DNA from 3 places in the Marinobacter sp. RI1 genome. Region 3 is predicted to be linked to each of the others. Evidence: predicted binding sites of a transcription regulator. Region 3 holds the regulator's gene; each other region holds the start of a gene.
What was found. Region 3 encodes sigma-54, which starts transcription at its own class of promoters, with help from an activator protein. Its sites were predicted from a motif close to ANTGGCATNNANNTTGCTNT; they were not measured.
Positions count from the first base shown of each region.

Region 1 (10,535 bases), 880 kb from region 3:
CAAGGTGAAGCGGGCGATCATCATGGCCGATGGCAAGCGCATCACCGCCGAAGATCTGGTTCTGCCCCTCGAGGGCTGCGACACCGACTTTCAGCTCAACCTGCGCCAGGTACGTGAAGCGGCAGAACGAAAGGCGATTATTCAGGCCCTCACCACCAGTAATTTCAACATGGCTCAGGCATCGCGCCTTCTGGGCGTTACCCGCCCGACGCTATACAACCTGACCGACAAGTACCGGATTGAGACCAACACCGCCCCGAACGAGGCCTGAGACACCCAATGCTGGAACAGAACAAGACCCGACGAAGGAAGGACCAGGGCATGAAGATAAGAACTATTGCGCGTGCATCACTGCTATCCGCTGCCATCGCTTTGGCCGTGACGGGGTGCAACAGCGAACCGGACATGTCTCAGGAAGACATTCAGTACATCAGCCATGTAGACCAGGCACGGTTTTTCCAGCGCCAGGGTGAGCTGAAAGCAAGCACCATCGAGGCCCGAAGCGCCATCGATCTCCAGCCGAATCGCGCCGCCCCCTACTTTGTCATCATCCACAACCTGCTAACTGCCGGTGATGCGGCGAACGCTGAACGGCAACTGGACAAGCTCCTTGAGAAGACGAACATTGAGGAGCTGGGCCAATCGGAACGCAACCAGGCTGCGTTGATCCGGGCTGAAGCCCGTATTCTCCAGGGTAAACACCAGGAAGCCCTGGAATCTCTGGACCAGATTTCATCGCCCTCTCCGGATCAACAGTTGCAGGCAGACAACCTGAAAGGTCGCGCCTGGTTGACCAGCGGCGACTTTGACAAAGCCGAAGAGGCCTACCAGAGCGCGTTCGACAAACACAGCAATAACGTTGTTGCCATGGTCGGCCTGTCCCGGGTTGCCACGGCCAAGGGCGACTTCGACACTGCAAAGGAACGCCTTGAGAAAGCCATAGAAATTGACGCTGAACACGAGGACGTCTGGCTCTGGAGAGCGCAATTCGCCCATGCCCAACAACAATGGGCCGAAGCAGAACAGGCGTACATACGCGCACTGGAGACCATCGGCCAGTTCGACGTTATGACCTTCCGGAAATACCAGACCATTTCGGCCTTGATCACCGTTTTGCGTGAGCAGGGCAAATCGGCGGAGGCATTTGTCTACGAGGAAATCCTTGCCAAGTCCGGTCCGGGTACGATCAAAAGCAACCTGGAAGCCGCGGCCTCAGCCTATAATGATGGCGACCTGAATACCGCCGCCAGGTATCTGCAGGAAGTCCTTAACCAGGTTCCCAACCATCAACAAAGCGCATTGATGCTGGGCGTAATACGTTATCGGCAAGGCCGCCCCGAGGAGGCGGAGAAACTGCTTGCACCGCTGGCCGATATGGAAAACGCCGATGAAGTACGCAAACTCCTGGCCGCCACCCGCATATCCATGCGCGACCCGGCTGGCGCAAAATCACTGCTGGAAGACCTGGAGGGCAGCGACGCCGATCCACAAACACTTGCACTGGTAGGCATTGCAAGCCTGGCTTCTGGCGATGACCAGAGTGGCCGCCAGCTCCTCGAGAAGTCGCTGGAACTGGCACCGGAGAACCACAACCTGCGTTTGCGCTATGCGGCTTATCTCACTCAAACCCGAGATTTCGCCAATGCCATCAAACAGGCCAGTCAGATTCCGTCGGATGCCACGGAGGCCCTGCAGGCCACAATTCTGACATCCCAGGCCCAGGCGTTGTCTGGCAATTCGCAGGCGGCAACAGAAACTCTGGACACCTGGCTTAAAGCCAATCCGGACAGCATGGCTGCCCTGATTGCCCGCGGAAACCTGGCCAGCAGCCTGAACAACACCCAACAGGCGGCCAGCTACTTTGAGCGGGCGCACAAGCAACACCCGGAAGAAGCAGCTCCTCTGGTAGCTCTGGGCAACCTTGCCCGCGAACAGCAGAACACGGAGCAGGCGATTGCCTGGTACCGCCAGGCGGTCGAAACCAACCCGAACAACCTGCCCGCCATTCAGGCCCTTGCCGGTGTGATGAAGCGCGATCAACTGACCGGGCTGATGCAGGAAATCAGCACGCAACATCCTGAGGCAAACGGACCGCGGCTGATCCTTCTGGAATCCGCGCTGATCAACAACGATACGTTGCAAGCCGATGAACTTACCGCCCGGTTGATGGAAAGAGAGCGCGAAGACCAGCCCTCACCGGCTGAACCGCTGGTCGCTGCGGTGTATGAAGGCATTGCCACTCAAATGGCACAGCGCAACAACAGCGAGCGCGCTCTGGAGATCCTGAGCCGCGGACGAGCGCTCTTCCCAGAGAACGAGGCCATCGCCCTAAAAGTGGCCGCCATCGAATTCAGCAATGGCAACGCAACCGCCGCGCGAAGCGCGCTGCAGGATGCCAAGCAGCATCACCCGGACTCCCCCGCGCCCTACCAGGTAGAAGCCAGCTATTACGAGAACCAGGGCGAACATCAGCAAGCTGCTGAGCTTTATCAACTGGCGCTGGCCAAGCGACAAACGGCGGAACTGGCCATCGCCCATGCTCGCGCACTCTCTAACGCCGGCCGATCTCAGAATTCGATAGAAGCACTGCAGGAAGCCAACAAACAATTCCCGAACAATTCGTCAATTCTGCTTACACTGGCGCTTCAAACCCAGCAAGCAGGCCAGACGGATGCGGCCATTGATCACTACCAGCAGGTTCTGCAACTGACCCCGGACAACGCCCTGGCGCTGAACAATCTCGCCTGGCTGTATTACGAGGCCGGCAACAGCGAAGCGGCATCACTGGCCAAACGCGCCTACGAACTAGTGCCCGAAAATGCTGCGATTGCAGATACCTACGGCTGGATCCTGTTCGAGGCTGGTGAACACGAGCAAAGCCTGGCGGTACTGGAAAGAGCCCATTCCCTGGCACCGGATTCCCAGGAAATTGCCATGCATCTGGCCGAAGCTTATCGAGCCACCGGCCGCACGGATGCGGCCCAGCAGATCATGGACAAGTTCAGCTCAGGCAACAACGGCTAATCATTACTCACGCTATAACCAAATAGAGGACATAACGAAACGTTCCTAGCCACCGGTGGCAGCCCTGACCCACTGCAACAATACTTTACATATTGTTTCCAATAGCAAGGAAGGTGGGTTATGGCTGCTATCAAAGTGTTGAGCGTAGGCACCGTGGTGGTTCTGCTCAGCGGCTGTCAGAACTGGCAGTTCAGGGATATTGAGGATTTGCCACCGACAGCCGCGATACCAGAGACGAGCGAACCGGGAAAGGTCGATGTCTGGTATTTTGACGGTATCTCCGGGAACTACGTTCAGGGCATGCTGGATGCAGAGAAATATCCGGATTCGCCCGATGAAATCACTGAACTCACCCAACTGCGCCAAGCCACCAGCCGAGCCAATAATTACGGCACGCTGATCCGAGGCTTTATCGAGCCCCCCGAAACGGGCGAATACACCTTTTACATCAGTGGCGACGATCAGACACAACTGTGGTTATCTGACTCCCAGAACCCGGACGGTGCGGTTCAGATCGCCTCCACCATGTCCACGCCCCTCGATAATTTCACCCGCTACGCCTCACAAACCTCCGGCGTACAATATCTGGAGGCCGGCAAAAAATATTACTTTGAATTCAGGCACAAGGAAGGTGGATGGGACGACCACTTTACCGTTGCCTGGTCCGGCCCCGGCATCTCTCAGCAAGTGATCAGCGGCAGCGCGCTCCATAGCTACGCCCAGAAAGCCCCTGACTCGGCCCCCGAGATGACAACCGAAGATGCTTACCATCTAGGTTATCGAATCGGTTACTTTGACGCTGAACAGGGTCTCTCATTCAACAGCCAGTACCCCCCACTTGATGCGGACAGTGATGATCTGTACGACAACTGGGAGATTGTGTACGGGCTGGATCCATCCAATGCGGCCGATGCAAAATCCGATACCGACAATGATCTGCTTACCGCCATGGATGAGTTCTGGGCCAGGACCAATCCCGGAACCGAAGATACTGATAACGACGGGATTCCGGATGGGTACGAATACGCCTATGGCACGGACCCCACCAACCCGGGCGATGCCAATGTAGATCTTGACGGTGATGGCTACACCATCCTGCAAGAGTACCAGGCCGGCACCAATCCCACCGATGCCAGCGACTTCCCTGCCCCCCAGGAAGTGTATGCAACCGGATTCGTCGGCCAGTACTTCACAGGCACCGAGTTTGACAGCTTCGTTTACAGTCAGCGGGATGCGACGGTCAACTTCAACTGGAATAGTGGAAGCCCGTCAGCGGAGCTTCCAAGGGACCGGTTCAGCGTGCGTTGGCAGGGATGGTTTACACCACCTCACAATGAAGGAACCCGGGACTACACCTTCACCACCACTACGGATGATGGTGTTCGGCTTTTCCTCAACGGCTCTACCGTCATTGATCAGTGGAAGAACCAATCCCCCACCAGCTACAACGCCACAGCGAGTCTCGAAGCGGGGACCCCCGTTGCCATTACCATGGAGTACTTTGAATTCGGCTGGGGCGCCACTGCACAACTGGCGATTACCGACGCCGCCACCGGAGATGCCATATCCACGACCAACACCGTCCAGCATCTGGCATTGGACAGCGAGTTCGCCGAAAGCACCTTGAACGACGGCATCGACGATCTTTACAAACTTCGCTACGGACTCCCCCTGATGCAACCATCAGCCAGCCGGGTGCTTAACGATAGCGGCGTGACAGTTCTTGAGGCTTATCAATCGGGCCTGCACCCGTACACGCTCGAAACCGTATCGGAGCCAGAATCACCGGTCACCAGCCAGCCCGGTGGTACCGGCGATGCCAGCGGCAGTGTGACACTGTCGTGGACGCCTCCCGGCACCAGGGTAGACGGCAGCAGCATTTCGCTGAGCGAAATTGACCGTTACCGGATCAACTACGGACAGGATGCTGCAAACCTGACTCAAACCCTGGAGGTGCCGGCAGGCACAACCTCAACCACGGTTACCGGCCTGGCGCCCGGCACCTGGTACTTTACGATTCAGGTAATTGATATCAATGGATTGAGTAGTGAACCGTCTGATCCGGTAGAGCATCAGGTTAACTAAGTGGGCATTTTGGTTGTCGAGTTATTTTACAACCAAACAGCAGCGACCAGAAAAGTTCATTAATATTCAATAACTTAAAATCTGGCACGAAGCCTGCTTATTAGAGGATGACGTAACGCAAAGACCACTCACTGGAGGAGTGACTCAAATGAAAAAATTGACTCAAGGCTTGGCAATGGCTGCAGCCGTCGGTTTTGCCGGAGTAGCTCAGGCTGCCTATATCGATTCTGTTGCCAATGCAAACGCACCTGGCGCTGTAGCTGAGCAAAGTGTTCCGGGAGACAACGATTACGCCACTCGCGTAGGTGGTACCTGGACAGCGGATGCACCTCTGTACAACGTGGGTGATACCGTACTGTTCGGCCACAACCTGAAATCCACCAGCTCCGATCCGTTCAAGCTGACCTTCACCTACCTGGGTAAGGAAGCTTCAGACAACAACCAGTTCTACTGGGGTAACACGCTGGTATTCGATACCAATAGTTCCGTAGATGACCAATACAGTGCTGTATTCTACGGTGGCCTTGACGCCCTGCTGAACTTCAAGTTCGTCAACGGCAGCGGTGTTACCATCAACAACGATGGCGCCAACGGCAGTCAGTTCAACAACATTGCCAATCCGAACTCCAGCACCAACTTCAACCTTTTCTATGTTGAAGAAGATTACTTTGTAATCAGCCTGGACGATGGCTATGTTGGCGATGACAACCATGACGATATGGTGATCGCAGTTCGTGCCACCAAGGTTCCCGAGCCTGGCACGCTAGCACTGCTTGGCCTTGGTCTCGCTGGCATTGCCGTCCGGATGAAAGGCCGTAAAAAAGCCTGACATCGAGTTCTATGCTACGCTTTAAAAGCCCTGCACTTGCAGGGCTTTTTCATTTCAGGTCAGGTTCATGGATGTACTGATTGTTTATGCCAATAGCGGCAGAGGGCTGCAAAAAGATGCCAGGATACTGGAAGCAGCCCTGCAGCGGCTTGGGCACCAGACCAGGCAGGTTCAACTGCCCCCTACTCCCGTATGGCGTTCCCGCCTTTCAGCTTATCGATTCGAGGCATTAAAACGATTTTGCCCCGGATTTCTCAGCAAACTCTTCTATCGCAGTCAGATCGGCTTGCTCAGGCTGCTACGTCCGGTTCAACAGGCGGATCTCGTCATTCACCTCGAGAATATCTGGATATCTCAATTGGCTGCTGGCCGACACCACTGGCTCATCCCTAACCAGGAATGGTTCATTGAATCGAGAGGTCCCTACCTCAGCTTTACCAACCGTATACTCTGCAAAACACAGCACGCGGTATCGATTTTTTCCGCCTTACATGCAGACACCCAATACCTCGGTTTTACCGGCGGTGAAGTTAGCGCTCAAAACGGTTCAGAAAGGAAAGACTACGGTTTGGCTTTGCATGTAGCTGGCAACAGTCAGTTCAAGGGCACGCAACGTGTTATGGCATGTTGGCAGAGGCACCCTGAATGGCCAGAACTGGTCGTCGTCTCCCAGCATCTGGACACCACCCCCGCCGCCAATATCAGGGTAGAGAAAAATCTCACGAACAATGAACTAAACACACTCTGGGCCCAGGCCGGTTTCGCGGTACTACCTTCTGAGGTGGAGGGTTATGGCCAGGTACTGGCAGAGGCCATGGCTTACGGCTGTATTACAATAACAACTGATGCACCGCCCATGAACGAGCTGGTTGGGAAGGACAGAGGCTTTCTGGCCCACGTGGAAAGAAAGCTGACGTTTCGCCTGGGCACCCGTTACCTTGTCTCAGAGCAAGCTCTGGAGCAGAGCATTCAAGCTGCGATAGACCAGCCACCGGCCACGCTGGCCCACATGTCCAGGCGGGCAATCGAATGGTATTCAACCAATCACGAACAGTTTCTTTCCCGATTAGAGAGCCAGCTCAAAGATCTGGTCGCACCACCTCTTGATCAATCTGCTCAAGAATCACCGGAAAGGTAGACTCGATAAACTCAGCGAGAGTTGCAGCCACCTCACAGCCATCGCACGCCACTGCAGAGATGAGTAAAGAGGCATCATCACGGCCACTGAAGAACCCACCCACTTGAGCAAGCTTCGCGCGCCACTGATCGGTTTCCCACTGCCCCTGAACAAAGTAGCTATACCCCAGATGCACACGTTGTCCGGAAACACGATGTTTCAGGGTGACTCCCTGCACCGGGATATTCAGGCTGTTTTCAACATCAAAGAAGCCTTCCGGAATCCAGAAATCACGGTCATAAAGGCGGTTACTGTACTGGATGAGTTCCGCACGATGCCTTTGATAGTCATAGGTAAAAGCGCCCAGATAGTAGGTTGTGCCCAAACCTTGCCCTGCGCGGGCTTGTAAACGGTCGAACAGGGTTTGCGCATAAACCCTATCTGGATTAAGAATTTTGGGCCGCCATCCCTGCAGTCCCGCCCCAAACACCGGGGCATACCTTTCACCCAAATCAATGGCATAACCTTCAGATTCAGACGTAATATTGCCGCGCTTGTCCGGCAAAGAGATCCAGGTAACTAATCCCAAGATTGCCACAACCACAACAGCAACGGCAGCCTTCCCTGCGGATTCAACCTTATCTTGTTTCTCGTCACTGGCCTGACCGGCAACAACCAGGTCATCCCGTTTCTCAAGCTGACGAGCCAGAAAATAGAGGGGAACAAGCGTGCCCGCAAACACCCACCAGCCAAAATCATCGTGATCCTCAATCAGGCCGGACTGCATGTTTGTTTCATACCCCATGTAGATGATGACGAACACCCGGATCCAGTTGGCAAGTAGAGCGAATGCCACCCCCAAACAGAATAACGTGACGCGGGATCGTAACCTCGACAGGTATAACTCGCCATAAATCAGAACCAGCGCCTGTCCCACCAGCAGATACCGTAGTCCAGAGCATCCATGAGCAACCTCAAAGGTTCCGACACCGATGAGGTAAACGAAAACGCCCTCCACCTCAAAATCAATATCGAAAAAACCCAACAGGACCTTATTAACGGCAACGGTAATTACCTGTAGCGTCCAGGCCAGGAAATCCCACACAGGAATGGTCAGAAACAGCAAACCCAGCGGCACAAGGAACCACCGTACCTGTCGCCACCCCATTAGCGTGGCGCAAGCGCTCAGTAGCATAGGTACCAGTGACAGGTGTTGTAATGCCTGAAGCCGGATCAGGCCTCCTACCCAATACGCCCCAAAGCAGGCCAGCAACGGTAAAAGCCATAACGGATAAAACCCGGGAACGACTGGATGAGCCTTTGCTGCACGTGCAGTCAAATACACAGACACCGCCGCAAGCAGGATGCCGTGGGAGTATGATTCATCCAACTTGAGCCATCGGTTTACAATACCGTCGATCGAGGGAAACGTAACCAGTGCCAGCAAACCTAGCAAAGCAAGAAATGGCCATAGACGACTCATTAAATTCATAGACGGCATCCTTTCCTCGGTCATCACAACTCCTGACTAAAGACGAAAAAAACGGTTGATCGACGATACCAAGCGAGAAGGCAAGCAACCTCTTGCACTGTACGCCAACTTCAGAACCGGGGAACGCACATACTCCACGGTTGTAAACAGCACGTCTTCGCCCCGGAAATGACTTTTATAAAAGGTGTTCTTTCCCGCCCCGGCCAATAAATCGTAACTGAAAACCTCAGTGTCCCGGAACGCCCGCTCAATGGCATATCCCAGGTGTAGGGTTCCCAAAGATACCTTGCTGTTCAAATTCTCCATAAAACCCGCCTGAAGGTTGTATACCCGGTTACCCGCTTGCACATCATAAAGCACAGAGACCACCTCTTCGCTGGCTGTCAACACAGACAAGCTGGGCCTCTGATTGCGAGAAAGACGGGCGAGCATAGCTTGATGAAAGCGAACAGCGTTCTCGTCAAAACACGGTTTCCCCCAACGCTCCCAATGAAAGTGGTTCAGTTGCTCAAGAAACCTCTGGGGATCATGACATTCCTCATATCGCCCCTGTAACGAGTTCTCAAACCAGTCACGGCGGTTATAGACTTTCAATCGGGTATTTTTGCCAAGGCGCGCCAACCAATCGGCAAACACCCCCTGCACCGGAATCACTACTCCGCCCGATTCACTCCGGACCAGGCGAGATAAATCCAGACGGTCACACAGACTGGTCTCAACCATATTCATAGACCGAGCTGAAGCATCAGCGAAGATCATTTCGTCCCAATCAAGACCCGCAAGATAATCAGAAAGCGTATCCATCACCGATTGCTGTTGGCGGCGCTCAACGATCACGCCCACGTATTCTGTCCGAACCGTGGGACCAAGCTTCCAGGCATTGCCAACCACGTGCAGCCTGCGAACCTTCCATCCCAGCGGTGTGGTGACAGAGCTCAAGTATAGTGGCGCAATTCCTACAAGGTTTTCGTCGCCGTCGAATACTGCAAGAAGCAATAGCTCTAAATCGAGTTTATTGCCCCAGGTTTCCCACCAGGACACCTGCCAAGCCCAACTCATAAATAACGGGTCTGCATTGCTTGTGTTGAGCAGAGCGTCCCATTGATCCTGCAGGTTGAAAAAATCCCTCTCAAATAGACGGCGAACGGTATAGCTCATGTGCGCCTCCCTGCACCGGGAACAAACCCGAATTTGAAGGCAAACCTCCATGGCCCGGACCAAAAAGGATCCTGTCTAAGGGCGCGAAGAAGGCATTGAAAAGCCTGATCACGTCGGCCTACCGAAAGCTCATACCGACCTTTCCGAATTTGGAAATAGCTTAACCCCCTACGGGCTTCTCTTGGGGTGACCGCCTCAGGAAAGGCTTGCAGAAAGCTGTGGACAATCTGCTCGTTAGCTCGAAAGCGGCTGTCTTTATCAGAGGAAATCTGGTTCTCCATTACCCGGTAATACCCCAGGATTTCCGGAATGTAGAGAAACAGATAACGAGTAGAGAATCGCAACCAAAGCCCGTAATCCTCTGCCAGCCGGTCTGCATTATCGAAGCCACCCATCTCGTCAAAACAGCGCCTTCGAGTCATGGTGGTGTTCATACTGACAAAATTGTCTCGCAGCAAATGAGGGGTTATGCGACCGGAATAGCGCTTCATTCGGTTAACGCCACGTTCCTGCCCTTCCCCGTCTATGACCATATAATCGCCATAGGCTATATCTGCCTGAGGATTTGCCTCGAAAGCCTTGAGCGTGCGTTCTAACTTGGTTCTGACCCAGGCATTATCAGAGTCAAGAAAGCAGATGAACTGACCTCGTGCTTCATCAATGCCCCGATTCCTGGCCACGCTCTGGCCCTGGTTCTTCTGATGCAGATACCGCACACGAGGATCTGAGAAATACTTCTTCATCAACTCAGCTGTACCATCAGTGGAGCCATCATCAACGACAATCAACTCCAGATCATCGAATGACTGTGAAAGCACACTCTCAACTGC
Region 1 is NZ_AP031605.1:2,699,464-2,709,998, forward strand. Features, by position in the region: gene prsR (PEP-CTERM-box response regulator transcription factor) at 1-271, shown strand, start outside; gene ACAM27_RS12155 (tetratricopeptide repeat protein) at 322-3,024, shown strand; gene ACAM27_RS12160 (PA14 domain-containing protein) at 3,145-5,109, shown strand; gene ACAM27_RS12165 (PEP-CTERM sorting domain-containing protein) at 5,258-5,938, shown strand; gene ACAM27_RS12170 (glycosyltransferase) at 6,006-7,076, shown strand; gene ACAM27_RS12175 (exosortase/archaeosortase family protein) at 7,018-8,571, opposite strand; gene ACAM27_RS12180 (GNAT family N-acetyltransferase) at 8,584-9,705, opposite strand; gene ACAM27_RS12185 (glycosyltransferase) at 9,702-10,535, opposite strand, start outside.
Region 1: a site for sigma-54 is predicted at 5,190-5,209, ahead of ACAM27_RS12165 (PEP-CTERM sorting domain-containing protein). Genes of this name have one in related genera too.

Region 2 (10,535 bases), 1.4 Mb from region 3:
TCGGCGGCCGGTGCCGGGCCGCTCATTCTTTGTACTCCACCAGTTTCTGGGCCTTGCCCAGGGCCAGGTCCAGCAGCATGCCCACCACCCCGATCATCAGGATGGAGAAGATCACACTGGCCAGATCCAGGTTGTTCCACTCGTTCCACACGTAGTAGCCAATGCCGGTGCCGCCCACGAGCATTTCCGCCGCCACGATGACCAGCCAGGCAATACCGATGGAGATGCGCATGCCGGTCAGGATGGTGGGCGCGGCCGCCGGCAGAATCACGGTTAACGCGGTTTTGATCGGCCCCAGTTCGTGGGTTCTGGCCACGTTCACCCAATCCTGCCGGACATTGGCCACACCAAAGGCGGTGTTAAGCAGCATCGGCCAGATCGAGCAGATGAAGATCACGAAGATGGCCGAGGCGTCCGAGTCCTGGATGATGAACAGGGCCAGGGGCATCCAGGCCAGCGGCGAAATCGGCCGCAAAACCTGGATGTAGGGGTTCAGGGCCTTGTACATCAGCGGAGACATACCGATCAGGAACCCCAGGGGCAAGGCGATGGCCATGGCCGCCAGGTAGCCGGTAAGTACCCGGTACACCGAATAGGCCAGCTGGATGCCGATACCCTTGTCGTTGGCGCCGGCGTCGTAGAACGGATTCGACAGCTCGGCCCAGGCCAGCTTGATCACCGCTGATGGGGGCGGTACGCGGGATTCCTGGTCGGCGCCACCCATGAGCATTTCGTATTCGCTCATTCCGGTCTGGGCTTCCGGCGGCTGGGTTGCCATTTCCCACAGCCCCAGGGCCACAATCAGGAACGACACCGACAGCAACGCTGCCCGTATGTTCAGGGAAGCCATGGTTACACCCTCCCGATCGCAAAGCTGCGGGCATACTCTTCCGCGCTGTCCGGATCAAAAGTCTTGCCCATGATGGTGTGGGTCTTGTAGGTCTTGTCCGGCGCGCTGTAGCCCATCTCCTCCATGAGCTTGCCGGTTTCTCCGGCCAGGTAGACCTGCTCGGCGATGCCCTTGTAATCCACGTCGCCCTCGATGTAGCCCCAGCGCTTCATCTGGGTGAGGATCCACACGCCCATGGAATGCCAGGGGAACGGATCGAAATCGATTCGATCCGGCACATTCTTCACCTCGCCCAGGCCGTCCGCGTAGTACCCGGTCAGCACCTGCTGGATGACCGGGACCGGCTGGTTCAGGTAGTTCTTGGGCGCGATGGCTTCGGAGATTTCCTTTCGATTTTCCGGATTGTTGGAGTACTGGGTGGCATCAATGATGGCCCGCAAAAGAGCGCCATAGGTATTCGGATTCTGAGTCGCAAACTGCTGGCTGCAGGCGAAGGCGCAGCAGGGGTGGCCTTCCCAGATATCCTTGGTAAGCATGTGAATGAAGCCCACCTTCTCCCACACGGCACGCTGGTTGAACGGGTCCGGTGACAGGTAGCCATCGAGGTTACCGGCACGAAGATTGGCCACCATCTCGGGTGGCGGAACCACTCGGATCTGCACGTCCTTGTCCGGGTCGATACCGTTCTCGGCCAGGTAGTAACGCAGCAGGAAGTTATGCATGGAATATTCGAACGGCACCCCGAACTTGAAGCCCTTCCACTGCTTGGGATCTCGCTTGTCCTTGTGGTCCACGTGCAGCACGATGGCCTGGCCGTTGATGTTCTCCACCGCCGGCATGATGAACGGTTCCGGTGTGGAGCCGGCACCCATGGTCATGGCCAGGGGCATTGGGGTGAGCATATGGGACGCGTCGTATTCACCGGCCAGGGACTTGTCACGGGCCACCGCCCAGCCCGCGGTCTTGGTCACGGTCACGTCCAGGCCGTAGCGCTCATAGAAGCCCATGGGGTGAGCCATGATGATCGGCGTGGCGCAGGTAATGGGTACAAAGCCAACGTTCAGTTTGGTCTTCTCAAGCTTGCCGAGGGATTCCTTAACCGCGGCCTTGGCCTTGTCCATGGGGAACACGCTGCCCAGCAGCGCAGCGGCGGTGCCCGCACCCATCATTTTCATGAAGCTGCGGCGGCTGTGGTCGTTGTGGCCGAATACAGAGCGGACAACGGCGCTCTCGATGGCTCGGTCCATCATCTCTTCTGAATTCAGTGGCGCCTCCGATGCGTCCTGCCTGCTGACGGAAGATTTTAGGTCCAGCGAAATTGCCGGGGTGTCCTGGCCGGGCTTGCAGTCCGGGCAGCCACAGGTTTTGGCGTGGATCAGCGATTTGTCTCCATCAAACGGATTACCAAGGCTCTTTGTCGTCATGGGGCACTCTCCTGAAGTACGGGTCGTTTATGCACTCTTGCGGTGCAGTAAAGTGGTGGCTCGGCTCCCGGAGAGAATCTGCTCCCGGGCCGACAACACGTTCTGGAGGAGATATCGCAGGGTTTGTGCCAACCCCAAAAAAATATTTAACACCTTGTTTTATATAGCTTTTATTTTTGTTCGGCGCTTCCTGCCAATTACGAACTTTCGTAATTAACGATATTTCGTAGCCTCCACTACGAAATTTCAGAGTTGGCACAAGGTTTGTTCTGTCTCTGTCAGGCCAGAGAAAGGACAACCCGATGACAATCAAAGCCGCGATAACATCCACCAGTACCACCAGCTGGATTGACCACCTGCCGGAGGCGGCGCTGCTGGTGGATGCCGGGCGCGATCTCATCATCGCTGCCAACAGTGCCATGGGGCGACTGGTCGGAACCGACAGGCAGTCACTGATTGGCACTCCCTGTACCCACCTGTTCACCGACCAGCGGCCTCAGCTCATCGCCTTTACCGAGGAAACCCTGTTTCGCAGTCATGGCTGGAGCCGGGATTTCATCCTGCAGCATCGGGATGGGCGCAACGTGGAGCTGGAGATTTCTTCCTCACGAGTGGGTGAAGCCGAATCCCAGAGTCTCCTGCTACTGCTTCGGGACCGGCGCCAACTGCGCACCCTGCGGGAACGACACGACGCCAACCACTACCACCGGGGTGGCCTGCTGGAATGGCGGCGGGTAGAAGAACTGTTCAAGGACATGGAGCGGGAAAACCAGTTGATCCTGCACGCGGTGGGCGAAGGCATTTACGGGGTGGATGCCGAGGGACGGACGACCTTTGCCAACCCGGCAGCGGAACGCATGCTGGGCTGGCGCATTGACGAGCTGATGGGAAGGGTGATTCACCGGGTGGTGCACCACTCCCACGAAGACGGTAGCATCTTCCCCCTGAAAGAATGCCCTATCTATGCCGCGTTTCGGGACGCCAGTGTAAAACGGGTTGGCGAGGACTGGTTCTGGCGCAAGGATGGCACCGGCTTTCCGGTGGAATACACCAGCACGCCCATTATAGACAATGGCCACCCGGTTGGTGCCGTGGTGGTGTTTCGCGATATCTCTGCCCGGCTTGAGACTCAGAAGGAATTGCAAAAAGCACTGGAGGAAGTGGAAACCCTGAAACACCGCCTGGAAATGGAAAACGCCTACCTTCAGGAAGAACTCAGTGCGGAATACCACTTTCACGAAATTTTAGGCCAGAGCGATGCTATCAAAGCCATCGTTCGCAGAATCGGAATGGTCGCCCCAACCGATGCCAACGTGTTGATCACCGGGGAATCCGGTACCGGCAAGGAACTCATTGCCCGGGCCATTCATCAGTCAAGCAGCCGACGGGATCGCCCCCTGATCCGGGTAAACTGCGCAGCGATTCCCAAGGATCTTTTTGAGAGTGAATTCTTTGGCCATGTAAAGGGTGCCTTTACCGGAGCCGTCAGCGACCGGGTTGGCCGCTTCGAGCTCGCCGATGGGGGTACCCTTTTTCTGGATGAAGTGGGCGAGATCCCACTGGAGCTCCAGGGCAAGCTGCTGCGGGTCTTGCAGGATCAACAGTTCGAACGCGTGGGGGAAAACCACACCCGAGCCGTGGACGTTCGTGTCATTGCCGCCACCAACCGCGACCTGAAAACCGAGGTCCGGGACAAGAACTTCCGGGAGGATCTGTACTTTCGCCTGAATGTGTTCCCTATTGAGTCGGTGCCGTTGCGCCGACGTATCGAGGACATTCCCATTCTCGCCCAGGAGTTTCTGAACCGGGCGTGCCAGAAATTCAACCGGCCACCGCTGGCACTCCGGGAGCGGGACGTGGAAACGCTCAAAGCTTACCCGTGGCCAGGCAATGTTCGGGAGCTGGAAAACGTTATTGAACGTCAGGTGATCACAGCCGATGGCCGGCTGGATCTGGACCTGCAGGGTCCGGATTCTGCCGCCAGACACACGCTGGAACCCATGCCGCCAGCCAGGCATTTCGACGGTGAACTGATGACAGAGCACGAACTCAGGGAGCTTGAGACAAACAACCTGAGACGAGCCCTGAAAATCAGTGGCGGCCGGGTGTTCGGCGACGATGGCGCCGCTGCGCTGCTGGGTGTCAAACCGACCACCCTGTCCTCACGCCTGAAAAAGCTGAAAATCGAACCGCGACAATTCCAGGAACGGGATCTTTAACCCGGCCACCCCGCAAGCCCGCCCCAGAGCTGACAGGCTACAGGGAATATAAGCCGATCAGATCAGCTCAATAGCCACAGCCGTGGCTTCACCACCACCGATGCAGAGCGAGGCTACACCACGCTTAAGCCCACGCTGTTTCAACGCATTGATCAGGGTGACGATGATCCGGGAGCCGGAGGAACCAATCGGATGCCCCAGTGCACAGGCACCGCCGTGCACGTTGACCTTCTCCGCAGGAAGCTTAAGCTCATTGATCGCCGCCAGGGTGACCACGGCAAAGGCTTCGTTGATCTCGAACAGATCGACATCGTCCAGCGTCCACCCCGCTTTCTTGAGCACCTTCTCGATGGAGCCGATCGGTGCGATGGTGAATTCGGACGGCAGGCGTGCGTTGGTAGCGTGGGCCACGACCCGGGCCTGCGGGGTCAGGCCCCGGGCATCGGCTTCGGCGGCGGAGGCCAGTACCAGCGCGGAAGCACCATCACTGATGGAGCTGGAGTTGGCGGCGGTGACAGAACCGTCCTTGGCGAACGCGGGTTTGAGGTGTGGAATTTTTTCCGGTTTGGCGTTGCCCGGTTGTTCATCGGTATCCACTTCGGTGTCGCCGCCTCGGCCCGGGACGGTTACCGGTACGATTTCGTCTCGGAACCAGCCGTTTTCGATGGCCGCCAGGGATTTTTGCAGGGAGCCGATGGCGAATTCGTCCATGGCCTGGCGGGTGATGTCGAATTTGTCTGCCGTACGCTGGGCGAATACGCCCATCAGGCCACCCTCGTAGGCATCTTCCAGGCCGTCCAGGAACATGCTGTCGAGTACCTGGCCATGGCCCATGCGCATGCCGGCGCGGGCTTTCGGCAACAGGTACGGTGCCTGGCTCATGTTTTCCATGCCGCCGGCGATCATGATGTTGTTGGTGCCAGCTTTGATCTGGTCGTGGGCCATGATGACGGCCTGCATGCCGGAGCCGCACATTTTGTTGATGGTGGTGCAGCCGGAGCTGTCCGGGATGCCAGAGGCCCTCGAGGCCTGACGCGCCGGCGCCTGGCCCAAGCCACCGGGCAGCACGCAGCCCATGATCACTTCCTGGATGTCTGCCGGCTGAAGGCCGGAGCGTTCAATGGCTGCCTTAATGGCGACGGCACCCAGGTCCGGTGAACGTACCGTACTCAGGGAGCCCATCATTCCGCCCATGGGGGTTCGGGCGGAGCCTGCTATAACGATGTCATTGTTGTTCATTGAATCTGGTCTCCATGTTGGGAGTCAGGTTCGATCAGGGGGATACCTTTCCGAGACACGCTGTGAATACATCCCTGTACGCTCGACAAAAGCCATCCATGGCTTTTGACGGTCCCGGAAAGGTATCCCCCTGCTCGAACCCCATACATTTCAGTCGCCTTCAAAAAGAATTAGCGCTGGATTCAGGAGGTACTATCTTCCGAGTACCGACCGGGCAATGATTTCCTTCATTACTTCCGAGGTGCCGCCATAAATCCGCTGCACCCGGGCATCAATAAAGTTCCTGGAAATCGGGTACTCCGTGGTGTAGCCGTAGCCGCCAAACAGCTGCAAACAGCCATCAGCAACACGACACTGCATCTCGGTAGCGCTGTACTTGGCCATGGACGCCGTGGGGGCATCCAATTTGCCCTCTTCGTATTCCCGAATGCACTGATCCACAAACGCTTTGTTGATGCGGTAATCCGTTTCCATGCGGGCAATTTCGAAGCGTGTGTTCTGCAACTGGCTGAGCTTTTGGCCAAACAGCTCACGCTCCTGGGCATACTGGATGGTCATGTCCAGCGAGCCCCGGGCCGCTGCCACACCCAGCGCTCCGATCACCAGTCGCTCACGGGGCAGTTCGCGCATCAGGTAAACGAAACCCTGCCCTTCCTCGCCCAGCAACGCCGAGGCAGGTATGCTCATGTCGGAGAAAAACAGCTCGGAGGTATCGCCAGAGTGCTGGCCAATCTTGTCCAGGTTCCGGCCTTTGCTGAATCCTGGCAACGACGTATCGACCAGGAACAGGCTGATCCCCTTGGCTCCGGCTTTGGGATCGGTTTTGGCGGCGACGATCACCATATCGGCGTGTTGGCCGTTGGTGATGAAGGTCTTGGAGCCATTGAGGATGTAGTCGTCGCCGTCTTTTACAGCGCTGGTGCGCATGGCCTGCAAGTCGCTGCCGGCGCCCGGTTCGGTCATGGCAATGGCGCCCACCGCCTCACCTGATACCATCTTCGGCAGCCACTGCTGTTTCTGCTGTTCATTGCCGATATGGCTGAGATAGGGCGCGACAATGTCGGAATGCACCATCACGTTGGTGGAAAGCGCACCAAATCCCAGCCGGGCAAGCTCCTCACCCACCACGACCGAGTACTGGAAGGGTGCGCCGCAGCCGCCGCAGTTTTCCGGCACATCGACGCACAGCATGCCTGCATCGCCCAGAGTGTTCCAAAGCTCCCGTGGCACAATGCCGCTTTTCTCCCAGGCCTCGTAATGCGGGGCCACTTCGGTTTCCAGAGCCTTGATCACAGACTCCCGAAAAAGAGCCAGTTCTTCCTGATCGACAGGGTTAGTCATATCACTCACCTGTGGTTACCGGTTCGCTTTTGGCGAACACCATTACAGAAACCTGCTTTTGGCAGGTTATTCCAATGTCACTTTGGCGCCATCCGCAGGGCACAATCAAGCCGGATGACTTCGCCATTCAGAATCGGGTTGCGCACCATCTGGTCCACCATCATCCCGAACTCTTCCGGCTTACCGAGGCGTTTCGGGAACGGCAACGTGGCTGCAAGGCTGTCCTGCACTTCCTGGGGCATACCCGCCAGCATTGGCGTCATAAAAAGGCCAGGAGCAATGGTATTCACCCGAATCCCTTCACGGGCCAGCTCGCGGGCCGCCTGCAGGGTCAGGGACACCACGCCGCCTTTGGATGCGCTGTAAGCCGCCTGGCCAATCTGGCCTTCGTAGGCAGCAACCGAAGCGGTATTGATGATGACACCGCGCTCGCCGTCACCGCTCGGTTCCCGTTGCGCCATATCGGCAGCCGCCAGCCGCAGGATATTGAAGGTGCCGATCAGATTAACCTGGACCACCTTGCTAAAGCTTTCCAGCGGCATCACACCTTCCCGGCCCAGAATCTTGGCCGCCGGCGCAATACCCGCGCAGTTCACGGCGACACCGCAGGGGCCGTGAGCCTCTCGCGCAGCAGAGACAGCTGCCTCAGCACTGTCGGCCGAAGTCACATCGCAATGCAGAAAGATACCGCCGAGCTCAGCCGCAACCTTTTCGCCCTGCTCCTTGTTCACATCAAGAATCGCAACCTTGCAGCCAGCCGCCGCCAGAGCACGGGCAGCGCCCTCACCCAGACCGGAGGCACCGCCTGTTACAATTGCCGGCACATTCTGGAATTCCATCGGGTACTCCTTATTAACAATGATCGAAGTCTGATCCGCGGGTATTCATTCGGACCACAAAAACACTTTACGTTTACGTAAACTTTAACTAACCTTGGTGAAAAAAGGAAATCCGTCATGAGCGAAAAACGAACTTTCAGCATCAGCGAGCTTTCCCAGGAGTTCGATGTAACCACCCGGAGCATCCGGTTCTATGAAGACCAGGGGCTGCTCAAGCCCACCCGGCGCGGGCAAACCCGGATCTTCAGCACCAAGGACCGCGTTCGCTTGAAGCTGATTCTCCGGGGCAAGCGCATGGGCTTTTCCTTGGCCGAAACGAAAGAACTGTTCGACCTCTGGGACGAAACGCTGACCGGCAATGAAAAGCAGCTGCTGAAGATGCTGGAAATCCTCAGCGCAAGACGGGAACAGCTGGAACAGCAGAAAGAAGACATCGCCATGGCAGAGATGGAAATGGACACCGCCGAAGCACGGTGCCGCGAGGCCCTGACCGAACTGCAGAAGAAAAAGGAAGAGCAGGGCCTGACGACGAACACCAAAGAAACCGCTGTCAGCAAATAGAACCTGGCAGCCAACGGATACCCGACGTTAAAAACAAAAAGGTAGCAAACGATGAAATCACAGTACTCAGAGCTCAATTTCGGCCTCGGCGAGACCCTGGACATGCTCCGGGAACAGGTGAATAACTTCGCCGCCACCGAAATTGCCCCGCGGGCCGAGGAAATCGACAAAAACAACGAATTCCCCATGGACCTGTGGCGCAAACTGGGCGACATGGGCCTGCTGGGCATTACCGTCAGCGAAGAGTACGGCGGCTCCGACATGGGCTATGTGGCCCACGTTATCGCCATGGAAGAAATCAGCCGCGCCTCGGCCTCCGTTGGCCTCTCTTACGGTGCCCACTCCAACCTGTGCGTGAACCAGATTCACCGCAACGGCACCGAAGAACAAAAGCAGAAATACCTGCCCAAGCTGGTCACCGGTGAACACATCGGCGCCCTGGCCATGTCCGAGCCCAACGCCGGCTCCGACGTAATCTCCATGAAACTCCACGCCCGCGACGAAGGCGACCACTACGTCCTCAACGGCAACAAGATGTGGATCACCAACGGTCCGGACGCACACACTTACGTTATCTACGCCAAGACCGACCCGAAAGGCGGTTCGAAAGGCGTCACCGCCTTTATCGTAGAGCGCGACTACCCGGGCTTCAGCCGTCACCAGAAACTCGACAAACTCGGCATGCGCGGCTCCAACACCTGTGAACTGGTGTTCCAGGACTGCAAAGTTCCCAAAGAAAACGTCCTGGGCGGCGTGGGCAACGGTGCCAAAGTCCTCATGAGCGGCCTCGACTACGAACGCCTCGTCCTCTCCGGCGGCCCGCTGGGCATCATGCAGGCTGCTATGGACGTGGTCGTCCCCTACATCCGAGAGCGCAAACAATTCGGCCAGGCCATCGGTGAATTCGAGCTGGTACAGGGCAAAGTCGCCGACATGTACACCTGGATGAACACCGCGAAATCCTACGTCTACATGGTGGCCCAGTCCGCCGACCGCGGCGAAACCACCCGCAAAGACGCCGCCGGCGCCATCCTCTACTCCGCCGAAATGGCCACCAAACTGGCCCTGGACGCCATCCAGTTGCTGGGCGGCAACGGCTACATCAACGAATACCCGACCGGCCGCCTGCTGCGGGACGCGAAACTCTACGAAATCGGCGCTGGAACGTCTGAAATCCGACGGATGCTGATCGGTCGCGAGCTGTTCCTGAACAAGTAACGACGCACAGAATCCAGCTCCAATTGTACGACTAGGGACTGGAGGGGTGTCGTTCCGAAAATTTCGGAGGCCATGGATGGCCGGAGAGAAGCGCACATGGATGTGCTCGTAGCGGTTTTCGGAACGACACCCCTCCAGGCCCGTGCCCCCAACCCGAGGGACCACGGAACATGACGATACTCCAAAGCAAAATCAACCCAAGGTCCGACGAATTCCAGGCCAACCACCAGGCCATGCAACAAGCCGTCGCCGACCTCCGGGAAAAAGTCGAAAAGATCCACCAGGGCGGCGGCCCCGACTACCAGAAGCGCCACACCGACAGAGGCAAACTCCTGCCTCGCGAGCGCATCAACACCCTCATCGACGAAGGCTCCCCCTTCCTCGAAATCGGCCAGTTCGCCGCCTACAACGTCTATAAGGAAGAAGTGCCCGCCGCTGGCGTCATCGCCGGCATCGGCCGCGTCTCCGGCACCGAGTGCATGATTATCGCCAACGACGCCACCGTCAAAGGCGGCACCTACTTCCCGCTGACCGTGAAAAAGCACCTGCGGGCCCAGGAAATCGCCATGGCCAACCGCCTGCCCTGCATCTACCTGGTGGATTCCGGTGGCGCCAACCTGCCCCAACAGGATGAAGTCTTCCCCGACCGCGACCACTTCGGCCGCATTTTCTACAACCAGGCCCGTATGAGCGCAGACGACATTCCCCAGATTGCCGTCGTCATGGGCCTGTGTACCGCCGGGGGCGCCTACGTGCCCGCCATGGCCGACGAATCCATCATCGTCCGTAACCAGGGCACCATCTTCCTGGCCGGCCCACCGCTGGTAAAAGCCGCCACAGGTGA
Region 2 is NZ_AP031605.1:3,243,499-3,254,033, forward strand. Features, by position in the region: gene ntrB (nitrate ABC transporter permease) at 23-850, opposite strand; gene ACAM27_RS14645 (ABC transporter substrate-binding protein) at 853-2,274, opposite strand; gene ACAM27_RS14650 (sigma 54-interacting transcriptional regulator) at 2,577-4,493, shown strand; gene ACAM27_RS14655 (acetyl-CoA C-acyltransferase) at 4,551-5,732, opposite strand; gene ACAM27_RS14660 (acyl-CoA dehydrogenase family protein) at 5,925-7,073, opposite strand; gene ACAM27_RS14665 (SDR family NAD(P)-dependent oxidoreductase) at 7,151-7,912, opposite strand; gene ACAM27_RS14670 (MerR family DNA-binding transcriptional regulator) at 8,030-8,473, shown strand; gene ACAM27_RS14675 (isovaleryl-CoA dehydrogenase) at 8,525-9,691, shown strand; gene ACAM27_RS14680 (carboxyl transferase domain-containing protein) at 9,862-10,535, shown strand, end outside.
Region 2: a site for sigma-54 is predicted at 2,526-2,545, ahead of ACAM27_RS14650 (sigma 54-interacting transcriptional regulator). Genes of this name have one in related genera too.

Region 3 (10,535 bases):
CGCCAATCGATATATCAATGTACTGCTCACCCAGCAGTCCGGATGTACGTATTACTGCTGCACTGTCGGCCGGGATGTTATCAACCTCAGCATGGATAGACATGGTTACCCGCGCCTGGAAAGTGTCCCTGTCCAGGGTAATGGATTCGATGGTACCGACAGTGACACCAGCCATGGAAACCTTGCCTCGGGGCGTCAAGCCACCGGTATCGTTGAAATTCGCGTACAGCGTGTAGGTCTGCTCCGCGGATTTCGGCGACAGGCCACTCACCTGCAGCGCCAGAAACATGAGCGCGGCCAAACCGGCAATCATGAACAGCCCAACAATGATTTCTATGCTTCTCTGTGCCATGAAAGGCTCCCTGAATCCTGTTAAAAATCACCGAACATGACGGCAGTCAGTACGAAATCGAGACCGAGCACTGCCAGCGATGAGTAGACCACGGTTTTGGTGGTCGCCGAACTGATACCAGCAGAGGTGGGCACGCAATCATAGCCCTGGTAGACCGCAATCCAGGCACATACAAACCCGAACACCACACTCTTGATAAAGCCGTTAAGCACGTCATCCACAAAATCGACGGAGGACTGCATATTGCCCCAGAAGGAACCCTCAAACACGCCCAGCCATTCCACACCAACCAGCATGCCGCCCCAGATCCCCACTACCGAGAAAATCATGGCAAGTACCGGCATGGCGAGAAAACCGGCCCAAAGTCTCGGTGCAACGACCCGGCGCAACGGATCTACCCCCATCATTTCCATACTGGAGAGCTGTTCCGTCGCCTTCATCAGGCCGATCTCTGCCGTCAGGGCGGAGCCCGCGCGACCGGCGAACAGCAGGGCCGTCACTACCGGCCCCAGTTCGCGCACCAGCGTGAGCGCAATCATCTGACCAATCGCCGACTCCGAGCCGTAATCGCTGAGAATGGTATAGCCCTGAAGCCCCAACACCATCCCGATGAACAAGCCAGACACCACCACAATCGCCAGCGACAACACGCCGACTGCGTAAAGCTGTTTGACCAGCAGGGGAAAACCTGTTGCAGGCCTGGGGACGCCGGCCAGCACGCCGAAAAGAAACTGCCCGGAACGACCGAAGGAGGCGATGATCGCGAGCCCGAGCCGCCCCAGGCCGGCAATACGACCCATCATGAAGACCGTCCTCCCACACCAAAATCAGCCGCTGCATCGCCACTCGGGTAATGGAACGGCACCGGGCCATCAGGCTGCCCTTCAAGAAACTGCTGAACCCGCTCAGACGGATGCGCCCGCAGCTCCTCGGGAGTGCCCTCACCGATCACCTTGCCGTCGGCAATAATGCAGGCGTAATGGCAAATACTCAGGGATTCAGGCACGTCGTGAGACACCAGAACGCTGGTCAGCCCCATGGAACTGTTGAGATCCCGGATCAGCTTGACCAGCACGCCCATGGCAATCGGATCCTGCCCGGCAAAGGGCTCGTCATACATGATCAACTCCGGGTCCAGTGCGATACTGCGGGCCAGAGCGACGCGCCGGGTCATGCCACCGGACAACTCTGAGGGCATCAGCTCTCTGGCACCACGCAAGCCCACCGCCTCCAGCTTCATCAGAACAATGTCCCGAATCATATCTTCGGGTAACGACGTGTGCACACGCAGCGGGAAAGCGACATTCTCGTAGACACTGAGATCGGTAAACAGCGCGCCACTCTGGAACAGCATGCCCATTTTTTCGCGCAGTTGGTAAAGCGCCTTGCGCTTTAGCCGGGGCACGTCATGGCCTGCCACACTCACCTGGCCGGAATCCGGGCGAAGCTGACCTCCGATGAGCCTGAGGAGCGTGGTTTTACCGGTACCACTGGGCCCCATGATGGCAGTCACCTTCCCTTTGGGAATATCCAGACTGATTCCATCAAAAATCCGGCGCCCGGAACGGGAAAACACCACATCCCTAAGTGTTATGTACGCAGATGACTCCATAATCCATCCCTTTCAAGGAGCGCCTACATTATGACAAGCTCTCCCAGACCTCAATTAAAGCAACGTAAAATGTCTTGATGGCAATGATCAGAATCCCTGATGCAGGCGAGCCGGGGGCACCAGAAGTGATATACTTCGGCCTCAAATCCCAGATCGAGCAGACAGCCAGCCGACATGACCGAATCAAATACCTTCAACACCCAGGACTTTTGCAACTCGGCCCTACGGGCAATCCGCATCGAGCGCGAAGCCATTGAAGCGCTGGAAAGCCGTATAAACGGTGATTTCAGCCGCGCCTGCGAGGTCATCATGGCCTGCAAAGGCCGGGTTGTGGTGACAGGTATGGGCAAATCGGGGCACATCGGCAACAAGATTGCCGCCACGCTCGCCAGCACGGGCACGCCCGCCTTTTTTGTTCATCCCGGCGAAGCCAGCCATGGCGATCTGGGCATGATAACACCCCAGGATGTGGTCATCGCCATATCCAACAGCGGCAGCACCAGCGAAGTGGTCACCATTCTCCCTCTGATCAAGCGAATGGGCGCGCCATTGATCAGCATGACAGGCAAACCCGATTCCGTACTGGCACAGGAGGCCGTTGCCAACCTGGATGTCAGCGTGGCCATTGAAGCCTGCCCGCTGGGCCTGGCCCCGACCTCCAGCACCACCGCCACCCTGGTCATGGGGGATGCCCTGGCCGTGGCGCTGCTTGAAGCCCGGGGATTCAGCGCCGAGGATTTCGCGTTCTCCCACCCTGGCGGCAGCCTTGGACGCCGCCTGCTGCTACGGGTATCCGACATCATGCACACCGGTGACCAGATTCCTCAGGTTGCCGAGGGCACAACCCTGAGCGGAGCACTGCTGGAAATAACCCGCAAGGGCCTGGGCATGACCACGGTCGTAAATGCCGCCGGCACCCTGACGGGCATCTTCACCGACGGCGACCTGCGCCGGACCCTGGACAAATCTGTGGATGTGCACACTACCCCCATCCAGGACGTGATGACCCGCAACGGCAAAACCATCCGGGCAGACCACCTGGCGGCAGAAGCCTTGAATATCATGGAAGAAATGAAGATCAACGCCTTGCCGGTTACCGACGCAAACGGCACCCTGGTGGGCGCCATTAATATGCACGACCTGCTCCGGGCCGGAGTGATTTGATGACTCAGACAGCGCATCCGTTACAAACCCACTGGGACGCAGCCCTGAAGGCCAAAGCCTCGGACATTCGCCTGATCGCCCTGGACGTGGACGGCATCATGAGCGATGGCCGCCTCTATTTCAGTGCCAGCGGCGATGAACTCAAGGCCTTCAACATTCTTGACGGCCTGGGCCTGAAACAACTGATGCAGGCAGGCATCACCGTGGCGGTGATTACCGGACGACGCTCTCCTCTTACGGAAAGACGAATGTCGGACTTGGGCATCCCGCACCTGATGCAGGGTCGCGAAGACAAAAAAATCGCATTGCTGGAATTGATCCGGAATATGAACCTTGCGCCGGAGCAGATTGCCTACATGGGCGACGACCTGCCCGACCTACCCGCGCTGCGTTTTGCCGGCCTTGGCATCACGGTACCCAACGGCTACTGGCTGGTTCAGCAACACGCCGACTACTGTACCCGCAGCCCCGGTGGACAGGGCGCTGTGCGCGAGGCCTGCGATCTCCTGCTCTGGGCGCAAGGGCACCTGGACAACACTCTTGCCCCCTATCTGGACGAGCCAGCATGATCACCGAGCGGCTTTTCGGCGATCGTGGCAAACGGCGGATTACAGCCCTGGCCCTTGCCGCCACCGTAACAGCAACCGTTTTTCTGCTGTGGCAAAGTGACGAGCCTGTCAGTTCGCGGAATGCCGCCAGCGAACTACGGGGGCCCGCAGAGCCCGACGGCTTTGTGATCGGCGGCCAATACCGCGCCTGGGATGAGCAAGGGAACCTCCAGATTGATCTCAAAAGCCCCAGAATTGAGCAGTTTGAAGCAACCGGCACGGCTCATCTGGATACGCCGATAGCCCGGCTTTTCAGTGAGGGCAGCCCCGACCCTTGGCTCATTGAGTCCAATGAAGGTAGCCTTCAGCAGAACAATGAAAAGCTGGAACTTACGGGGAACGTCCAATTGACCCGACAGTCCGAAGGCCGCGAAGCCGTTCTGGAGACCGAGGCACTGACCCTGGACAACAGCAACGGCACCGTCTACACCGACCAGCCGGTGACCATCACCGAGCCTTTCGGCGTCACCCGCTCCACCGGTATGAAAGCCTGGATCAACGAACGCATTCTCGAACTCAACTCCCGGGTAGAGGGACAATATGAAACCGTCAGGTAAACGATCTTTCTGCCGGCCAGCGATTCTGGCCATGGCATTGCTGGCCGGCCCGGCATCGGCATTCAACCTGGATTCCGATATCCCCATAAAGGTCAGTGCAGATTCGGCCCGTCTGGATGAAAGCGCCGGAACGGCCGTTTACACCGGCGCTGTCGAACTGATTCAGGGCGAAACCCGGCTGGACGCGGATCGGGTGGTACTTTACCGCAACCAACAGGGTGTCAGCCGGATTGAAGCCGCCGGCAACCCCGCCCATTACCGGCAACCCGGCCAGGAAGGCGAAGGCACGACCGATGCCAAGGCCCTGAACATCACCTGGTCTGGCGATGAAAACCTGGTTATTTTTGAACGCCAGGCCGTTATTGAACAAGACGGCAACGTATTCCGGGGCGACGTCATCCACTACGACACCGTTCGCCGCGTTGTTACTGCGGAAGGCGGCACGCCATCCGACGGCGGCTCCGGCCGGGTGGAAATGGTGATTCAGCCTCGTAATTCAGCTCAATCCAGTGACGGGAAAGGTTCGGATGGCAGTTCTCAGGGCCAGTAATCTGGCAAAAAGCTACAAGCAGAAAAAAGTGGTGCTGGACGTTTCTCTGGAAATTCGCTCCGGCGAGATTGTCGGCCTGCTCGGCCCCAACGGCGCCGGCAAGACCACCTGCTTCTACATGATCGTGGGCCTGGTGCCTGCGGATCACGGCCGGATCACCATCGACACCCAGGACATCACCCCGCTGCCAATGCATGGGCGCGCCCGCAAGGGCATCGGTTACCTGCCCCAGGAGGCCTCCGTGTTTCGCAAACTGACCGTGCGGGACAACATCATGGCCATCCTCGAAACCCGCAAAGGCATGAGTCGGGCGGAACGGGAGGCCAAGCTGGAAGAGTTGCTGGAAGAGTTTCATATTACTCACATCCGTGACAGCGTGGGTATGGCGCTATCCGGCGGCGAACGCCGCAGGGTTGAAATCGCCCGGGCGCTGGCCATGGAGCCTGCGTTTATCCTGCTGGACGAACCCTTCGCGGGCGTAGACCCTATCTCCGTCAGTGACATCAAGCACATTATCCGGCACCTGCGGGATAAAGGTATTGGCGTGTTGATTACCGACCATAACGTTCGGGAAACCCTCGACATCTGCGAGAATGCCTACATCGTTTCCGGCGGCCACATCATCGCCTCCGGCAATGCCGAAGCCATTCTGGCAAACCAGCAGGTGAAAGAAGTGTATCTGGGTGATGAGTTCCGGCTCTGACCTGATAAAACAGGGTTTATCCGAGGTCTGATTGTTTTGATGATCTGTAGCAAGTAAACTCGGCAAAAAACTTGCTTATACTGTTCACAGACAATGGCAAGTAACCAGCGTACAACATTTTTTTCGGCCTGTGCGCCGGCAAAGCAACAACCGGGATGCCCATGAGTTATGGATCTTGAGCCATGGTTATGAAAGCCTCATTACAGCTTAAGCTGGGCCAGAGTCTGACCATGACGCCCCAGCTGCAGCAGGCCATACGCCTGCTACAGCTTTCTACCCTCGATCTCCAGCAGGAAATCCAGCAGGCGCTGGAGTCCAACCCCATGCTGGAAACCTCAGAGGACGATGAGCACCCTGAAGGCGACGAGCGCGAAGAGCACGAGCACAGTGAAGCTTCCAGCTCTGAGGCCAACCAGGACGACAGCCACCAGGACGCGAGCCCGGACTGGGACGAAACCGAGAACGGCCCGGACTGGTCGTCCGAGAACGATATTCCGGACAACATTCCCGATGATCTGCCAGTGGATACCGCCTGGGACGACATCTACCAGTCTGCCCCGGCTCCGGCCAGCAAAGGCGAAGACGAGCACGAATCGGATTTCGAAACCCGGAACTCGCCTACCGAAACCCTGCAGGATCACCTCGAGTGGCAGCTGAACCTGACGCCTCTGAGCGAGCGGGATCAGGCCATTGCCCACGCGCTGCTGGATGCTGTGGATGAGCGCGGCTACCTGACGTCTGACATTGAGGACATTCACGCAGGCCTGCTGGACGAAACCGAAGAAGACCCGTTGGAACTGGACGAAGTGGAAGCGGTACTCCACCGCCTGCAACACTTCGACCCGCCCGGCGTGTTCGCTCGGGATCTCCAGGAATGCCTGCTGATTCAGCTCAACCAGCTGCCACCGGATACCCCCTGGCTGCGCCAGGCGAGACTGGTGGTTACCCAGTTCCTGCATCTGCTTGGCAACCGGGACTACGCACAGCTGTTGCGCCGCAGCCGGCTCAAGGAAGACCAGCTGAAACAGGTACTGGCCCTGATCACCAGCCTGAACCCTCGCCCTGGCGATGTCGTGGACCGGGCCGAACCGGATTACGTTATCCCGGACGTTATCGTACGCAAACACGAAGGCCGCTGGCGGGTTGAACTCAACCCGGAAATCGCTCCGCGTATCCGGGTGAATGCCAGCTACGCTTCACTGATCCGCCGGGCTGACAGCAGTGCCGATAACACCTACCTGCGCGACCAGCTGCAAGAAGCGAAATGGTTTATCAAGAGCCTGCAAAGCCGGAATGAAACCCTGCTGAAAGTGGCCACCCGCATCGTTGAACACCAGCAAGGGTTCCTGGATCAGGGCGAAGAAGCCATGAAGCCTCTGATCCTGTCTGACATTGCCCAGGCGGTGGAAATGCACGAGTCCACGATTTCCCGGGTTACCACCCAGAAGTACATGCACACGCCCCGCGGTATTTTTGAGCTGAAGTACTTTTTCTCCAGCCACGTCAGCACCGCCGAGGGCGGCGAATGCTCGTCTACAGCCATCCGGGCGATGATCAAGAAGCTGATTGCCGAGGAAACCCCGAAAAAGCCATTGAGCGATAGCAAAATTGCAGCCATGCTAGGGGAACAGGGAATCAACGTGGCGCGGCGTACCGTGGCCAAATACCGGGAGGCCATGCATATTCCTCCCTCGAACGAACGAAAACGCCTGGTTTAAACTTTCGCCGGTGCAAGATGCACTGGCACGCAAGCCGGCAAGCACGCCGGCAGTATGACAACAGGAGACGCCTATGCAACTCAACATTTCAGGCCATCACGTAGAACTAACTCCCGCTCTGAAGGATTACGTCAACACCAAGTTCGAGAAGCTGGAGCGTCACTTCGACCACATCAGTAACTGCCAGGTCACCCTGGAGGTCGAGAAGGTGCGCCAGATGGCGGAAGCCACGCTGCACGTGATTGGTGGTGAGATTCACGCAAAGGCAGAAAATGAGGACATGTACGCCGCAATCGACGCTCTGGTCGACAAGCTGGACCGTCAGATCCTCAAGCACAAGGAAAAGAACGTAGACCGGATGCACGGTAACGGCGGTCGCTGAAGCGCGAACCTTACCGGGTGTTTCATGAAACGAGCTGCGGCGGGGCTAACCGGCCGCAGCCTTTTTTTTACGGACATGCAGTCGATCCATGAGCGAGCCATCCCTGACCATCGACAATATTCTTGCCCCTGAACTGACCCTCTGTAAGGTGCCGGCCTCAAGCAAGAAACGTGTGCTGGAGTTCATCGCTGAACGGATTCACTTTCAGGATGAAATCCTCAGCGACACCCAGATCTTCAACAATCTGGTCTCCCGCGAACGGCTGGGCAGCACCGGTATCGGTGAGGGTATTGCCATCCCCCACTGCCGACTGGAAGGCCTGGACCGCGTCATCGGCGTGCTGATGACTCTGGAGGAGCCGGTAGACTTTGATGCTATCGATAACCAGCCGGTAGATCTGGTGTTTGCCCTGATCGTCCCCAAAGAAGCCACCAGTGAACACCTGGAGTTACTGAGCCAGCTGGCGGAGCGCTTCAATGACAGTACTTTCTGCGCCCGGCTGCGCCAGAGTGAAGATCCCGCGACCCTTTACCAGCGTATGGCGGAGAGTAATCACTGAGATCAGCCTGACATCTGGACAGGCTGCCAGGCAGATTGAAGGAGAAACAGTCCCATGAAGCTGATTATCGTCAGTGGCCGATCCGGTTCCGGCAAGAGTACGGCCCTGCATGTGCTGGAAGACCTGGGATTCTACTGCATCGACAACCTGCCCATTGGCTTGCTGTTCCCGCTGACCCGAGAGGCGGCCACCCAGGAAGCGCCCGGCCGGCTGAAAAAAATGGCCGTCAGTATTGATGCCCGTAACCTGTCCGCCGAGCTGGCCAATTTTGAAACCATTTACCAGCAACTGAAGCAGACCGGTGTCGAGGTTGAAATCATATTCCTGGATGCCGACGAACAGTCACTGCTGCAACGCTTTCACGCAACCCGCCGCAAGCATCCGCTAAGCGATGACAAGACGTCTCTGCGGGAGGCAATCACCAACGAAAAGCAATTACTGGAACCCCTGTCAAAGCTGGCCGATCTTTATGTCAACACGACCGGGCTCTCCATGTACGAGCTACGCGACATGATCAAGCAGCGCGTGGCCGGCCGCAAGGATCAGGAACTGGCACTGCTGTTCCAGTCCTTTGGCTTCAAGCACGGCGTGCCGGTGGATTCAGACTACGTCTTCGACGTACGCTGCCTGCCCAATCCATACTGGGACACCAGCCTGCGCAAGCACACCGGCGTTGATCAGCCGGTCATCGAATTTCTGGAACGGGAACCGCTGACACGTCAGATGGTGGATGACGTCACGGGCTTCCTGAATACCTGGCTGCCCTCGTTTGCCGACAGCAATCGTAGTTACATGACCATTTCCATCGGTTGCACCGGTGGCCAGCACCGCTCTGTTTATGTGTGTGAGCAGCTCGGGCGCTATTTCCGCGATAATTACCGCAATGTGCAGGTGCGCCACACCGAACTGCCACACCTTCAAACCCGGGGAGAAATCTGAGCGCCTATGATTTGCCGCCCCATCACCATCATCAACAAACTCGGCCTGCATGCGCGGGCCACGGCGAAGCTTGTGGCCACCGCATCAGACTTTGACAGCAAGGTGCGAATCCGTGGCAAAGGCCGGGACGTAGACGCCAAGAACATCATGCAGGTGATGATGCTGGCCGCCAGCCAGGGCACCGAAGTGGAACTGGTTGCCGATGGTCCGGACGAACAGGATGCCATCGACGCGCTGGCTGCCCTGATCAACGATTATTTTGGTGAAGGAGAATAACCTCCGGTTTCGTCATTCACCTACAATCCTTTCTCACGTGTGCCACCTAACTCCGCTATAATGCAAAGGTTTTCTGATCGCAGGTGGTTCAATGACCGACATTCTGGAAAAAAGCCAGGCCCGCCAACGCCTTCGCTCACTCAGTGAAGCGCTGGACAGTGGTGCCCTCAAGCAGGTGGCCCGCATTCTGAATGGCGGTCTGAGCCCCAGCGATATTGCTCACCTTCTGGAATCTTCGCCACCACGCCAACGGGCCCTGCTCTGGAACCTGGTCGACAAGCAGCTGGAAGGGGAAGTCCTCCAGTACCTTGGCGACGATATTCGTAGCTACTTCCTGAGCCAGCTGAACGCGCAGGAGCTGGCGGACATTCTGGAAGATTTCGAGTCGGATGACCTGGCCGACTTGCTTCAGCAATTGCCGGACACGGTGATCCAGGAAGTCCTGGACACCATGGACGAGCAAGACCGTCAGCGGGTAGAGGAAGTCCTCGCTTACCCGGAGGACACTGCTGGCGGCCTGATGAACACCGACACCATCACGGTGCGGCCGGACATCAGCATCGACGTTGTGTTGCGCTACCTGCGCCGTCACCGCAGCCTGCCCCCGATGACCGACAGCCTGATTGTGGTCAGCCGTCGGGACGAGTTTATCGGCATGCTGCCCATTACCCGGATGCTGGTATCCAATCCCGCGGCTACCGTTCGGGAAGTGATGGACACAGACATTGAACCCATTCCCGTGTCGCTGTCCGATACCAAGGTCGCCACTCTGTTCGAACGCTACGACCTGATTTCTGCCCCTGTGGTGGATGAGACCAACAAGCTGCTGGGCCGGATCACCATCGATGACGTGGTCGACGTTATCCGTGAGGACGCAGACCATTCCCTGATGAGTATGGCTGGTCTGGATGAAGACGAGGACACCTTTGCCCCGGTGATGAAGACCACCCGCCGGCGCGCGGTCTGGCTGGGCATTAATCTGATCACGGCCTTTACCGCATCGGCCGTGATTGGACTGTTTGAAGACACTATTGCCAAAGTCGTTGCACTGGCCGTACTGATGCCAATTGTGGCCAGCATGGGCGGCATTGCCGGTAGCCAGACCCTGACCCTGG
Region 3 is NZ_AP031605.1:1,815,582-1,826,116, reverse strand. Features, by position in the region: gene mlaD (outer membrane lipid asymmetry maintenance protein MlaD) at 1-352, opposite strand, end outside; gene mlaE (lipid asymmetry maintenance ABC transporter permease subunit MlaE) at 373-1,155, opposite strand; gene ACAM27_RS08225 (ATP-binding cassette domain-containing protein) at 1,152-1,964, opposite strand; gene ACAM27_RS08220 (KpsF/GutQ family sugar-phosphate isomerase) at 2,139-3,128, shown strand; gene ACAM27_RS08215 (HAD family hydrolase) at 3,128-3,697, shown strand; gene lptC (LPS export ABC transporter periplasmic protein LptC) at 3,694-4,293, shown strand; gene lptA (lipopolysaccharide transport periplasmic protein LptA) at 4,277-4,843, shown strand; gene lptB (LPS export ABC transporter ATP-binding protein) at 4,821-5,546, shown strand; gene ACAM27_RS08195 (RNA polymerase factor sigma-54) at 5,735-7,264, shown strand; gene hpf (ribosome hibernation promoting factor) at 7,338-7,646, shown strand; gene ptsN (PTS IIA-like nitrogen regulatory protein PtsN) at 7,735-8,205, shown strand; gene rapZ (RNase adapter RapZ) at 8,260-9,144, shown strand; gene ACAM27_RS08175 (HPr family phosphocarrier protein) at 9,151-9,420, shown strand; gene mgtE (magnesium transporter) at 9,512-10,535, shown strand, end outside.